Salinivibrio kushneri: one gene and its partner. The protein of the gene in region 1 interacts with the protein of each later gene in a pairwise test. Links are inferred from orthologs where the notes say so. Each region holds a gene or a part of one and is shown on either strand. Other genes may lie near its edges.

The links.
Region 2: the proteins of lolA (region 1) and N8M53_RS07110 interact in binary tests that used the Escherichia coli proteins (3 or more experiments, as listed by UniProt). The link is inferred for Salinivibrio kushneri from one-to-one orthologs.

Annotation. Positions count from the first base shown.
Region 1 is NZ_CP114588.1:982,299-988,774, reverse strand. Bases 257-3,036 are described here. They hold lolA (outer membrane lipoprotein chaperone LolA), read right to left. Parts: upstream 2,072-3,036; coding sequence 1,442-2,071; downstream 257-1,441. Other genes in these bases: N8M53_RS04805 (DNA translocase FtsK), read right to left, coding at 2,088-3,036; N8M53_RS04815 (replication-associated recombination protein A), read right to left, coding at 257-1,424. Also shown: more of N8M53_RS04815, read right to left, coding at 108-256; more of N8M53_RS04805, read right to left, coding at 3,037-4,853; leucine-responsive transcriptional regulator Lrp, read right to left, coding at 5,090-5,584; ald (alanine dehydrogenase), read left to right, coding at 5,751-6,476. UniProt on the Escherichia coli protein: Participates in the translocation of lipoproteins from the inner membrane to the outer membrane.
Region 2 is NZ_CP114588.1:1,510,791-1,517,366, forward strand. The notes cover bases 1,400-4,279. They hold N8M53_RS07110 (lipoprotein-releasing ABC transporter permease subunit), read right to left. Parts: upstream 3,494-4,279; coding sequence 2,306-3,493; downstream 1,400-2,305. Other genes in these bases: lolE (lipoprotein-releasing ABC transporter permease subunit LolE), read right to left, coding at 1,400-1,627; lolD (lipoprotein-releasing ABC transporter ATP-binding protein LolD), read right to left, coding at 1,624-2,313; N8M53_RS07115 (PilZ domain-containing protein), read left to right, coding at 3,687-4,279. Also shown: N8M53_RS07095 (DUF2062 domain-containing protein), read left to right, coding at 1-185; more of lolE, read right to left, coding at 389-1,399; more of N8M53_RS07115, read left to right, coding at 4,280-4,280; mfd (transcription-repair coupling factor), read left to right, coding at 4,285-6,576. UniProt on the Escherichia coli protein: Part of an ATP-dependent transport system LolCDE responsible for the release of lipoproteins targeted to the outer membrane from the inner membrane.

The DNA of each region.
Region 1 (6,476 bases):
GTATAACGCGATTGGCCGAGGGTGACCGTGGATGTCACCACTACTAGGCGACTGCGCCTTCATGGTACCGCCGCACTCTAAACCTTACCCAAAAAGGGTGAAGTTGCCTAGCGCTTTTGCGGGCTTTTTGCGTCCAGCTCGTCCAGAAAGGCGAGCTTTTCAGCGATTTTAATTTCTAGCCCGCGATTAACGGGCTGGTAGTAACGCACCTCGCCAAGTTCTGGGGGCAAATAGCGCTCACCGGCGGCGTAGGCATTGGGTTCATCGTGGGCATAGCGATAGCCATCACCGTGTCCGAGTTGCTCCATCAATGCGGTTGGTGCATTACGAAGGTGCATAGGCACGGGCGCATTGGCGGTGTCTTTCGCATCGCGTAACGCTTGTTTCCATGCGGTATACACCGCGTTGCTTTTCGGGGCGCTGGCCAAATACACCGCCGCTTGGGCAATGGCGCGCTCTCCTTCTGCTGGCCCCACGCGGGTAAAGCAGTCCCAGGCGTTCAGCGCGACCTGCATCGCGCGCGGATCGGCATTACCGACATCCTCTGAAGCGATCGCAAGTAGCCGCCTTGCGACATAGAGTGGGTCGCCTCCTGCACTGACAATCCGTGCATACCAATACAATGCCCCATCGGGGCTCGAGCCGCGTACCGATTTGTGAAACGCAGAAATCAAGTCGTACCACGCATCCCCCTGCTTATCGAACTGCGCCACTTTTTCACCGGCCACATCTTTAAGCATCGGCATCGTGATTTGGCCATCGGCCATGTCTGCCAACATTTCCAACAGGTTTAACGCCATACGTGCATCACCACTGCACGCTGCCGTCAATGCCGATTTAACCCCTTCCTCAAACGTCAAGGGCTGCTCACCAAGCCCACGCTGTGCGTCGGCGAGCGCTTGATCAATCACCGCTTCCAAATCGCTCTCGTCAAGACTGGTTAAACGGTACACACGGGCACGCGATAGCAAGGCGTTATTAAGCTCGAACGAGGGGTTTTCCGTGGTGGCACCAATAAACGTGACAGTGCCCGCTTCCACATGGGGCAAAAACGCATCCTGCTGGCTTTTATTAAAGCGGTGCACTTCATCGACAAACAGAACAGTACGAATACCAGCTTGCTTGTTTTGCTCTGCGCGTCCAATCGCCTCTCGGATCTCCTTGACGCCAGACGTCACGGCTGAGATTTGTTCCAGCTCTGCGTTGGCTTGGCGCGCGGCAATATCCGCAAGGGTGGTTTTACCGGTCCCAGGTGGACCCCAAAAAATCATCGAGTGGAGGGAGCCAGACTCAATTGCCCGGCGAAGCGGTTTACCCTCAGCGAGAAGGTGACGCTGACCGATGTACTGATCAAGCGTAATAGGCCGCATGCGTGCGGCCAATGGGCGAAAATCATCTGCAAAGTCAAGCGGTAAGGTCGACACAGTCACCTCCGAGGCAATTATCTTGGTTGGCGCTGATCGTCGACCATCACTGAGTCTGGTGGCGTAAACGAAAACAGGTCTGACGCCGGTGCTTGTCGGCTAAATTGACTCAGCGAGAACTGGCTCTGTTGCCCATCTTGCTCAACCACGGTAAAGCCGGTCAAGGTACCATCCGGTTTCACCGTGACTTCAAATTCGCCAATCGTGCCTGTGGTTTTTGGCGTTAAGGTAAAGGTATCAGCCTCTTGGGTGATTCGATACGCCTGCCAATCACTGGGCTGATTGCGTGTCAGCAATACAAACGGCGTTTGTGCCGTCGCATCCTCCAACCACATCGCGGTCACTTGCTCAACAAATGGGCTGTAGTACCAAAGCGTATCGCCATCAGAAATCATGATGGTTTCGTCGGGAGAGGTCGTGGTCCAGTTAAACAAGTTTGGCCGCTGAATCGCCAACCGCCCTTTTGCTTGATGAATCACCTCTCCTTCCGGGCTTTGCACTGTTTGGGAAAACTGCGCACTGAACGCGTCAACCTGACTCAACCGTTCCATCAGGTGTTGTTGCGCCTGCGTTTTCGCCTGCACCGACAATGCAAAAAGTAGAGACAGCACCACCATTAGGTGGCGGATAGCAGAGAATCGAGTCATGAAACCTTCCATTCGATCAATCTTTGGGTGGCGGTGGCGCGATGACTTCGCGATTACCGTTATGGCCTGGTGAGCTTACGACACCGTGTGCTTCCAGTTGTTCCACGATCCGCGCCGCTCGGTTGTAGCCAATTTTGAATCGGCGCTGTACGCCAGAAACAGACCCTCGACGGCTTTCGGTGACAAATTCAACCACTTGGTCAAAAAGCTGGTCCAGCTCTTCCCCATCTCCGCCTGAGGGCGCTTCACCCGGCAACAAGCTATCGGAGCCTTGATCCCCTTTGGTTATTTCGTCTAGGTACTGAGGCTTACCACGCGCTTTCCAATTGTTTACCACGCGATGCACCTCTTCATCACTGACAAAAGCACCATGAACACGAATCGGATGGTTGGAGCCATTAGGCATAAAGAGCATATCACCCATCCCCAATAACGACTCTGCGCCACCTTGGTCGAGGATAGTGCGTGAATCTGTCTTGGTAGACACCGTAAACGCCATCCGCGTTGGAATGTTGGCTTTGATTAAGCCTGTGATCACATCCACTGATGGACGCTGGGTGGCAAGCACTAGATGAATACCTGCGGCTCGAGCCTTTTGCGCCAGACGCGCAATCAACTCTTCCACTTTTTTGCCCACCACCATCATCAGATCGGAGAATTCATCCACGACCACCACAATATAAGGCAGCTTTTCCAGCTTAGGCGCTGACTCATCCATCGAGTCACCTGGCTTCCAAAGCGGATCGGGAATGGGATTATTCGCCGCTTCTGCGGCTTTTACTTTCTCGTTAAAGCCTTTTAAATTTCGCACCCCTAGCGCCGACATCAACTTGTAACGACGTTCCATCTCGCCAACACACCAACGCAGGGCATTGCCCGCATCTTTCATGTCAGTCACCACCTCGGTTAACAGGTGTGGGATCCCCTCATACACCGAGAGCTCGAGCATTTTCGGATCTATCATAATAAAGCGCACATCTTCCGGTGAAGCTTTATACAGCATGCTCACCAACATGACGTTCACACCCACCGATTTACCCGAGCCTGTGGTACCCGCCACCAGCATGTGTGGCGCCTTACCCAAATCGGTAATAATCGCTTCACCCGCGATATCATTCCCCAGCACCACCGAAATAGGCGAGTGGCTGTTCTTAAACCGCTCGCTACCGATCACTTCGGACATAAACACCGTTTCTCGGTGCTCATTGGGGAGCTCAAGACCAATATAGGGTTTACCTGGGATCACTTCGACCACACGCACTGCCGTGGTCGACAAAGCACGCGCCAAGTCTTTGGATAAGCCAGAAATGCGCGAGACTTTGACCCCAGGGGCCAAGTCGAGCTCAAAACGGGTGATCACTGGGCCTGGATACACGCCAACCACGCGCGCCTGGACTTTAAAGTCTTCCAGTCGTGCTTCGACCAGGCGAGCAATCTTCTCGAGCTCTTCACGCGTCGCCTGCTCTGCGGTGTGGCGAGCGGGGTCAAGCAGATCGAGGGTCGGGAAAGGTTCTTTCGGTGTGGGTAAATCCGGCTCATCTTTGACTAAGAACGGGTGATCCAGTCCAGCTGCCTGCTGCTGATTTTTTTGCGCTTGGCGAATGGTTTCTTGGAAGGGGTCGTCATCCTCATCCGCGCCACTGCTCGCTTGTTCTGCACGCTCAAGCTCGGACAGCCCATCTTGATTGCCATAGGTTGTGTCGACGTGATGCTGGCTCGGTGCGATTGGTGCACTGTGCAGATCATCAGATGGTGGCTCTTCGCCCGTTTCAATGGAGGGAGCAGTTCCAGTATCAAGATGTGGCGTATCCACCTCAACGCGCGAAGACGATACAGGCGCAGCTTCTTCATGCTCCTCCTCCTGCTCGATAGCAAGGTGCCACTGCCCCAATGACGGTTCCTCGGGGTGCGCATCATCGCTATCGGTAGCGCCCTGATCGTCGGCAACATCCGAGTCTGTTGCCGAACGCGCTTGTCCACCAAAGATAATAGGCGACGCGGCCTTGTTCTGTGCCTGCTCATCGTTGGCGGAACTCTCCGCCTTCTCCGGCGCTGACGGTGTCAAGCGACGTAAATCACTGAGCTCCATCGGCTCAGATGTATTGGCTGCGGTGTGTGTGTCGGAGTCTGGCATGCCTAGCTCGGTGGGTGCGTCACCGCGAATCCGATTCACCGTCCAGGTGACGCCTTTTAGTGTCATGGCGCCGAGGTTATCAACAATGGTCAACCAAGAGATCCCTGTAAAGAGAGTAAAACCGGCCGCCCAGCCAAACAGCATCATCAAGGTCGTGCCTAATACATTAAATAGCGGCAGCGCCAAACTGTTGGTGACATCCCCCATCACGCCACCAGAGGAAAAATGCCAAAAATCGTCAAAATTCAAATCGGCCAACGAGCAGCTGGTTAAAAACAGGATGAACAGTCCTAATATGCGCGCACCGATAATGGTGTAATTAATGGGTTCGTCGTCACCACGGCGACGTAAAAATACCCAACCACCGAGGATCACCGCTGGCGGCAGCGGATACGCTAAGATGCCAAACGAGAAGAAAAGACTATCGGCGAGCCAAGCGCCCATGGCGCCTGCGGCATTGTGCACATCACCATGCCAAGCAGTTTGCGACCAAGACGGGTCGGCTGGATTAAAAGACAATAAAGCCACCATAGCAAACACGGCAGCCGCGAGCACCAAGATAAACCCACACTCTTTTAATCGCTGAACACCATCTAAACGCACTTTGGAACGAGCTGCTTTGGGCTCCCGACGTAAAGAAAACTCCATCATCACCTGTTTAATACCGTTCTTGAACCGCATTCCTCATCCTATCTTGAGGCTTGCTCATATTGTCCTGACTTTACCACATTCATGCCATGAGAGCAGGCATGATGCCTGTTTACGATAAATCTTTACCGAGATATCACACAATCCTCAGTGATCCGAGCAAAAAATAAGCCGAGCACAATGCTCGGCTTGCGTTCTGATAGGAGTTGCCCCGCACCACCCATTTAACTCACTGACTATCGCGTATGAATAACCAGATGATTGCTCTGCTTGACCTCTTCCATTACCACGTAGGTGCGAGTGTCATTCACACCAGGCAAACGCAGCAAAGTTTCACCCAATAACTTGCGATATGCCGACATATCCGCTACTCGTGTTTTAAGCAGGTAATCAAAATCCCCTGACACTAACGAGCACTCTTGAATGTCCTCAAGCGTTTGCACGGCTTTGTTAAATTGCTCGAACACATCAGGCGCACCGCGGTTGAGTGTGATTTCGACAAACACTAGCAGTGATGCATCCAAATACTGGGGGTTAAGCAGTGCTGTATAGCCAAGGATATAACCTTGACGCTCAAGACGTCGTACACGTTCTAGACAGGGGGTAGGAGAAAGACCAACACGTTTTGATAACTCAACGTTAGAGACTCGCCCATCCTTTTGGAGCTCGTTCAGGATGTTGCGGTCAATGCGGTCCAATTCCTTGGAGGGCTTTTTTTTGGTATCTACCATTTTTTATTCCACCTTGTTACTTCCTTGCAAAAAGATATACCAAATTAAATAACATCTAAATGATTTTCAGCATCAAATGCTGGTTTATTGCCTTTATACTAGCCTGAAAATTGACAATATCAATAACAAGCCAGCCGATAACACTGAATAAACAAGAGGTGACAGCATGATCATTGGCGTTCCAAAAGAAATCAAAAACCATGAGTACCGCGTTGGTATGGTACCCGCGAGTGTTCGCGAGCTCATTTCTCACGGCCACTCTGTCTACATCGAGACCAACGCAGGTAATGGTATTGGTTTCTCTGACGACGACTATAAAGCCGCCGGCGCGTCTATCCTTCCCACTGCTGCTGACGTCTTTGCTAAAGCAGAAATGATCGTCAAGGTAAAAGAGCCACAAGCCGTTGAGCGTGCGATGCTCCGTGAAGGACAGATTTTGTTCACCTATTTGCATCTTGCACCAGATTTTCCGCAAACAGAAGACTTAATTAAAAGTAAAGCCATCTGTATTGCCTACGAAACGGTAACAGATTCTAAAGGTCGATTGCCACTACTTGCGCCTATGTCTGAGGTTGCCGGTCGTATGTCTATTCAAGCAGGTGCACAAGCGCTTGAGAAATCACATGGTGGTTCAGGCATGCTGCTCAGCGGTGTGCCCGGTGTTGAGCCTGCGAAAATCGTGGTATTAGGCGGTGGCGTAGTTGGCTCTAACGCTGCACGTATGGCGGTTGGCCTACGCGCGGACGTGACTATTCTCGACAAAAATGTCGACACCCTACGTCGCCTCGATGAAGAGTTCCAAGGGCGCGCCAAAGTGGTGTACTCCACCGAGGAGACCCTGGAGCAGCACGTGCTGAACGCAGACCTGGTCGTGGGCGCAGTACTCATCCCA
Region 2 (6,576 bases), 530 kb from region 1 along the record:
TGAGCCACATCGGCCCACCGTTTTTATTAGGCTGCGCAACCAGCGGACTGGTGATGGCTGTGATCGGCTATTTCACCGTACGCGGCATCTGGCGCTATTCTGTGGTCAGAAGCTGGGAAAAACGTAAACTACGCTTGCCCAAGAAAATTAAAGAAGTGTTGCCTAATCCAAATAAGTCCTCTTAAATCGTCCTGATTTAATCTAAGTGAGGCATCAAACACGACCAAACGTCGTCAGTCAAAGTGCGACGCAACCGTCAGCCCCGCGTATGCAGATGATATTCACTTCAGGATTCACCGAGGTAGATCAAAAAGAGCCCATTGTTGGGCTCTTGGTATTAGAAACGTTAAGCGTATTAGTAACCAAAGCACGCCAAGCAGCATGGCCACTATTTGGCACTTAATACCGCGGCTGGCTCGAGCTGACAGGCTCTTCGGGCAGGATACCAAGCGGCAAGCAAACTAAGCAGTATGGCCGTGCTACTTACCAGTACGACGTCAGCGGCATGCAGTTCACTGGGCAAGAAGTTAATAAAGTACACATCACCTGATAAAAAGCGATGCCCGAGCCACTGTTCGACCTGAGACAATATCGCCGTGAGGTGAGTGGCTAAGGTAACACCCAATACACTGCCCAACACACTGCCTAAGGCACCAGAAAAGAGCCCATACCAAATAAAGATGCGACGGATCAGTCGATCGTCCGCCCCCATGGTGCGCAAAATCGCGATGTCTGCGGCTCTATCTTTTACCGACATCATCAAGGTTGACACCACATTAAAGCAGGCCACGCCAATGACTAACACCATCACCAAGTACATGATGGTTCGCACCAATTGGATATCCCGATATAAATAACCAAACTCACTGGTCCAGTCTTTTAAATACACATAAGTGGTTAGCGTTTGGCCGACTTCATGCACAATCTGCCGCGCTTGCAACACCGGAGAGACTTTCAGCGACACACCGGTCACTGACTGGCCGATGCGCATAATAGTTTGCGCGTCCTGAAGTCGCATCAGGGCCAAGGAATGGTCGATTTGGCCACCAAGACGCAACAGTCCAGCCACTTGCATTCTCACCCGCTTCGGAGCACGCAATGCAAGCTGGCTATCCGTCGCGGGGACCATGACCGTCAACCAATCCCCTTGACTGACGCCCAGCTTCGCCGCCACGCCTTGCCCCAACACAATCTGCGACTGCCCAGACGGCAAGCTCTCCCAGCCACCTTCAATATAATCACCAATGCGACTCACCGTTTGCTCATACGCCGGCTCAACCGCGCGAATTTGCGCAGGCTGCAGCGCAGAGCCATGCTCCATCAACACGGTCATTTCAACATAGGGAGCCGCAGCCACCACATTAGGATGCTGTTCAGTCTGACGTTTTACCTGTTGCCAATTATCGATGGGTCCATTGACACCAAACACTTGTGCATGCGGTACCACCGACAACACACGTTGATTCAGTTCACGCTCAAACCCGTTCATCGCAGATAGACCTACAATGATCACCATTACCCCTACCGCAATCCCGATCACTGACGACAAGGAAATAAAGGAGACCAAGCGATTGCGTTGTCTGGCGCGACTAAAACGACGGCCTATTGCCAACGATAAAGGCTTCATGCTCCCTCCTGCCCCAGCAATTGACCATCTTGCATCGTCAGCTGACGGTCTAGCTTGGCGGCAAGTTCGCTATCGTGGGTCACCACCAAAAATGCCGTGCCATGCTGCGCGTTGAGCTGACGCATCAAATCATAAATTTCCAGGGCGGTGGTATGATCAAGGTTCCCCGTAGGCTCATCGGCTAACACTAACTTGGGTTCATTGACTAACGCACGTGCAATGGCCACACGCTGGCGCTCGCCACCTGAGAGCTCCGATGGACGGTGACTGAGTCGGTGTCCAACCCCAACGGCTGTTAGCATCGCCGTGGCGCGTTCAGACGCAGCACTGTGGCTCATTTTGTTAATCAACAGCGGCATCATCACATTTTCCAGCGCAGTGAAATCGGCAAGCAAATGGTGAAACTGATATACAAACCCCAACGTCTGATTGCGTAGTTTCGCTTGCTCGCTGGCTTTCATCGCACTGACTGACTCCCCTTGTATCTGCACATCGCCCTCCGACGGCAAGTCGAGGGTTCCCAAGGTGTGTAATAATGTACTTTTCCCCGAGCCCGAGGAGCCCACTATCGCCACCAGCTCTCCCGGGGCAATGGTCAAGGACACATCGTTTAACACGCAGGTCGGCTGTCCGCCCTCTTGATACGTTTTACTGACGCGGTGACAGGACAACAAAGATTTACTCATAACGCAGTGCCTCAGCAGGGTGAACAGATGCCGCTTTAAATGCAGGAAATAGCGTGGCCAGCACACTTAGCACGACTGCTAAGCCTAATACCATCGCCACATGAAAAGGATTGATAACCACAGGTAACGCCAAACCATTACCCAACAAACTCACACCAAAAATAGACATAATTTCATTGATATATGCTGATAGGAGCACGCCGAGGATGCCACCAACCGCTGCGCCAAGCACACCACTCAAACTGCCTTGGGCAATAAAGACAGCAACAATGTCTTTATCTTGCATCCCGAGGGTTTTTAGAATGGCAACCTCAGATTGTTTCTCCATAACCACCATGATCAGCGCAGAAATAATGTTAAACGCGGCGACAATCACAATCAGGCTGAGCATCAAGCTCATCATGTTTTTTTCCATTTTTACCGCTTGAAACAGCTCGCCGCGCCAAACACGCCAATCCGTCCACGTATCGGGATCAGCGTGTGTCTTTAATTGGGTAATGGCAAATGGATCATCTAAAAACAGGCGTAAATCGTTGGCTTGAGACGGTGACACCCCACTGAGTCTCGCCACATCGTCGATGTTAGCCAGCATTAATTGCCCATCGACATCCGTCCCGGTATGAAAGATACCCGCCACCGTAAATAAGCGCTGTGCGGGGATCCGACCTATCGGTGTAAAGCGACTGGCACTGGTGACCATCACGCGGACAGCATCCCCGACGCGAAGTTGTAATTCAGAGGCCATGCTACGCCCAATGATCACTTGATAACGCCCGGCTGCCAGTGCCGATAGTTCACCTTGCAATAAGTGGGAAGCCAAGGGTTCATGCGCACTGGGGTCAATGCCCTCTAATAACCCGGCGCTCAAGCCTTTGCGGCTTTGAATCACGGCATCCGTGGTTTGTATCGGTGCCGTATCAATCACATGAGGCCAACCCTCAATCGCGGTTTTATCTGGGTGTGCTTGCCCGTTGGCAATAATCGCATGGGGTAACACGCCGAGTATTCGTCCTTTCAATTGAGCTTCGAAGCCATTCATCACCGACGACACCGTGATTAAAGCCATGACGCCGATGGCAATGCCTGCGGTGGACATCGACGAGACAAATCGGCCAAAACGGTCGGCTGAGCGGCCGCGTAAGTATCGCAAGCCAATAAACACCGACAAGGGTTGAAACATAGCGCACCTAGCTTATTGTTTTGATTCGTTGCAAGCATACCTGTCCAACACTGGGACGCCAAGCCAACCTTGCCTCAAAGCCAGGATTCACAGCATAAATGCCGTCTCCTTTGCCAAGAAAAAGCAACTAACCTTTACCTCTCGCGGCGGGTGCGTGATAATCATTAATACAACTGCAATCTAAGGCACAGTGATGAGCCAAGACGAATATTTTTCTGTGCGAGCGGCGATTCGTATCAATGTTGAGCCACTTGCCGACAATCAAGCGCAACCCGATGCGGACGCCTTCATGGCCGAAATCCCAGCGCCTTTCCGCCTCGCCAGCCAGTGTGGTCAACTCGATAGTGATGTAGAAAAAGATCTAAAAGCTATCGATCCTGACGACGCCTCCGCATTATTCCGCGTTCTACAGGCTCAAAACGAAAAAATCACCTTAATGATGGGCTACATGTTAAGTCATGAAGACCAGCCTACATATCGTTTTGTCACCCGCGCTTTCGGTGCCAGCAGTTTCTCGTACTTGAGCCACTCGCCGCTTCAAAAAGGCGTCCACACGCGCGTAAAGTTGTTTCTCGATTACCCGCCCACCGCGGTTTACTGTTATGGCGTGGTAACAGGGTGTGAGCTTCACCCCGAGAGTGACCAAGACAATCCACATTATGTGATCCAAATCCAGTACACCCGTTTATTGGAAGAAGACCGAGACACGCTCATTCGTGCTGCGTTGCATCATCAGCAGAAACTCTTAAAAAAGCGTGCACGAAACCGAAAACAATCAAGCAGTTAAACTCATGACCCAACAACCGCTCTATGCTTTTACGCTGCCCTCTGGGCCAGGCGATGTTAAACATCTTGGTAATTTATCTGGGGCTGCCTTACCGCTAGCCATTGCCACGCTCACGCAGCAACACGCAGGCCCGGTGTTTCTTTTGGTACCGGACAACCAAACCGCCGTGCGTTTGCAGCCCGCCATTCGCCAGTTTACTCAAGGCCATTGCGATCTCTTTCCTGACTGGGAAACCCTGCCCTACGACAGTTTCTCGCCCCATCAGGATATTATTTCCGCGCGTTTGTCTTGTTTGTATCAACTGCCACATCAACAAGATGGCGTCCTGATTGCACCGGCGAGCACGGCCTTGCAGCGTGTCACCCCAAGGCATTTTCTCCATCAACACGCCTTAATGGTGAAAAAAGGCGATATTTTATCGCTAGAAAAACTGCGCGATCAGCTCACCGATGCGGGCTATCGTCATGTCGATCAAGTCATGGAACATGGCGAATTTGCCAGCCGAGGCTCGATCCTCGACCTGTTCCCGATGGGCAGTGACGAGCCTTATCGTATTGACTTTTTTGACGATGAAGTCGACACCATTCGTCAATTTGACCCGGAAAACCAGCGCTCAACCGGCGAGCTGGAGCACATCCAGCTTTTGCCGGCACATGAATTTCCTACCGATGACGCCGCAGTGGAGTATTTTCGTGGCCGTTTTCGCGAGCATTTTGAGGCACGCCGAGAGCCAGAATCCATTTACCAGCAGGTGAGTAAAAAAACCTGGCCGGCCGGGATTGAGTACTGGCTGCCGCTGTTTTTTGAACAAACAGAAACCTTGTTTGATTATTTGCCTGACAATACCTTGGTGTTATCGGTTGGCGACATTGAAAGCGCTATTGATCATTTCCAAGCCGACGTGGCAAACCGCTATGATCAGCGTCGCGTCGATCCGCTTCGACCACTGCTTCCCCCCGATGCGCTGTGGTTAAGTAAAGAGGCACTATTTACCACCCTTAAGCAATACCCACGCTTAAAGCTAGAAAGTGACACCGTCACCGAAAAGGCCGGGCGGGAAAACCTCGATATTACACCGCTGCCAACGCTAACGGTCAACCACCAAGCCAAAGAACCACTCGCCGCGCTGCGCCAGTTTAGTGAGCAATTTAACGGCGACATCATTTTCTCAGTCGAGTCTGAAGGGCGACGCGAAGCCCTGCTCGATCTCCTCGCCCAAGCCAAGATTCGCCCTATGGTGGCAGATGGCCTGCCCGAGGCATTGGCGCAGCCTGGCCGGTTTGGTTTAATCATCGGCCCAGTTGATCAAGGCTTTATTGACAACAGCCGCCAGTTTGCGCTGATTTGTGAAAGCGATATGTTTGGCGAGCGCGCGGTGCAGCAACGCCGCCGCGACAAGCGAAAGCAAAATGTCAGTACAGATGCAGTGATCAGAAGCTTGGCCGAACTAAAACCTGGCCAACCCGTTGTGCATCTTGAGCACGGCATTGGACGCTACCAAGGCTTGCAAACCCTGGAAGCGGGCGGACTCAAAACCGAATATATGACGCTGGAATACCAACAAGGCGCCAAGTTATATGTTCCGGTGGGCGCACTACACTTGATTAGCCGCTATTCAGGTGGCGCGGAAGAGAGCGCACCCGTGCATAAGCTTGGTGGAGAGGCGTGGGAAAAAGCACGCCGCCGCGCGGCAGAGAAAGTGCGTGATGTCGCCGCCGAACTGCTTGATGTTTATGCCAAGCGAGAAACCAAGCCTGGCTTTGCGTTTAGCCATGACAAAGACGCCTATCGCGCCTTCCGGGCGACCTTCCCGTTTGAAGAAACCAGTGATCAGTCACAAGCGATCAACGCAGTGCTCTCAGACATGTGTCGTCCCATTGCCATGGATCGCTTGGTATGTGGCGATGTCGGCTTTGGTAAAACCGAAGTGGCTATGCGTGCCGCCTTCTTAGCGGTCAATAACAGCAAGCAAGTTGCTGTGTTGGTTCCCACCACCTTGCTCGCTCAGCAGCATTTCGAGAATTTCCGTGACCGCTTCGCTAACCTCCCGGTCCGGGTCGAGGTACTCTCACGCTTTAAATCCGCGAAAGAGCAAAAAGCGATTTTGGCCGATTGTGAAGCGGGCAAAGTGGACATTCTGATTGGCACCCATAAGTTACTGCAATCGGATGTGAAGCTGCGCGACCTCGGATTATTGATTGTCGATGAAGAGCATCGCTTTGGCGTTCGCCAGAAAGAGAAGATCAAAGCCATGCGTGCCAATGTGGATATTCTCACATTAACCGCCACACCGATC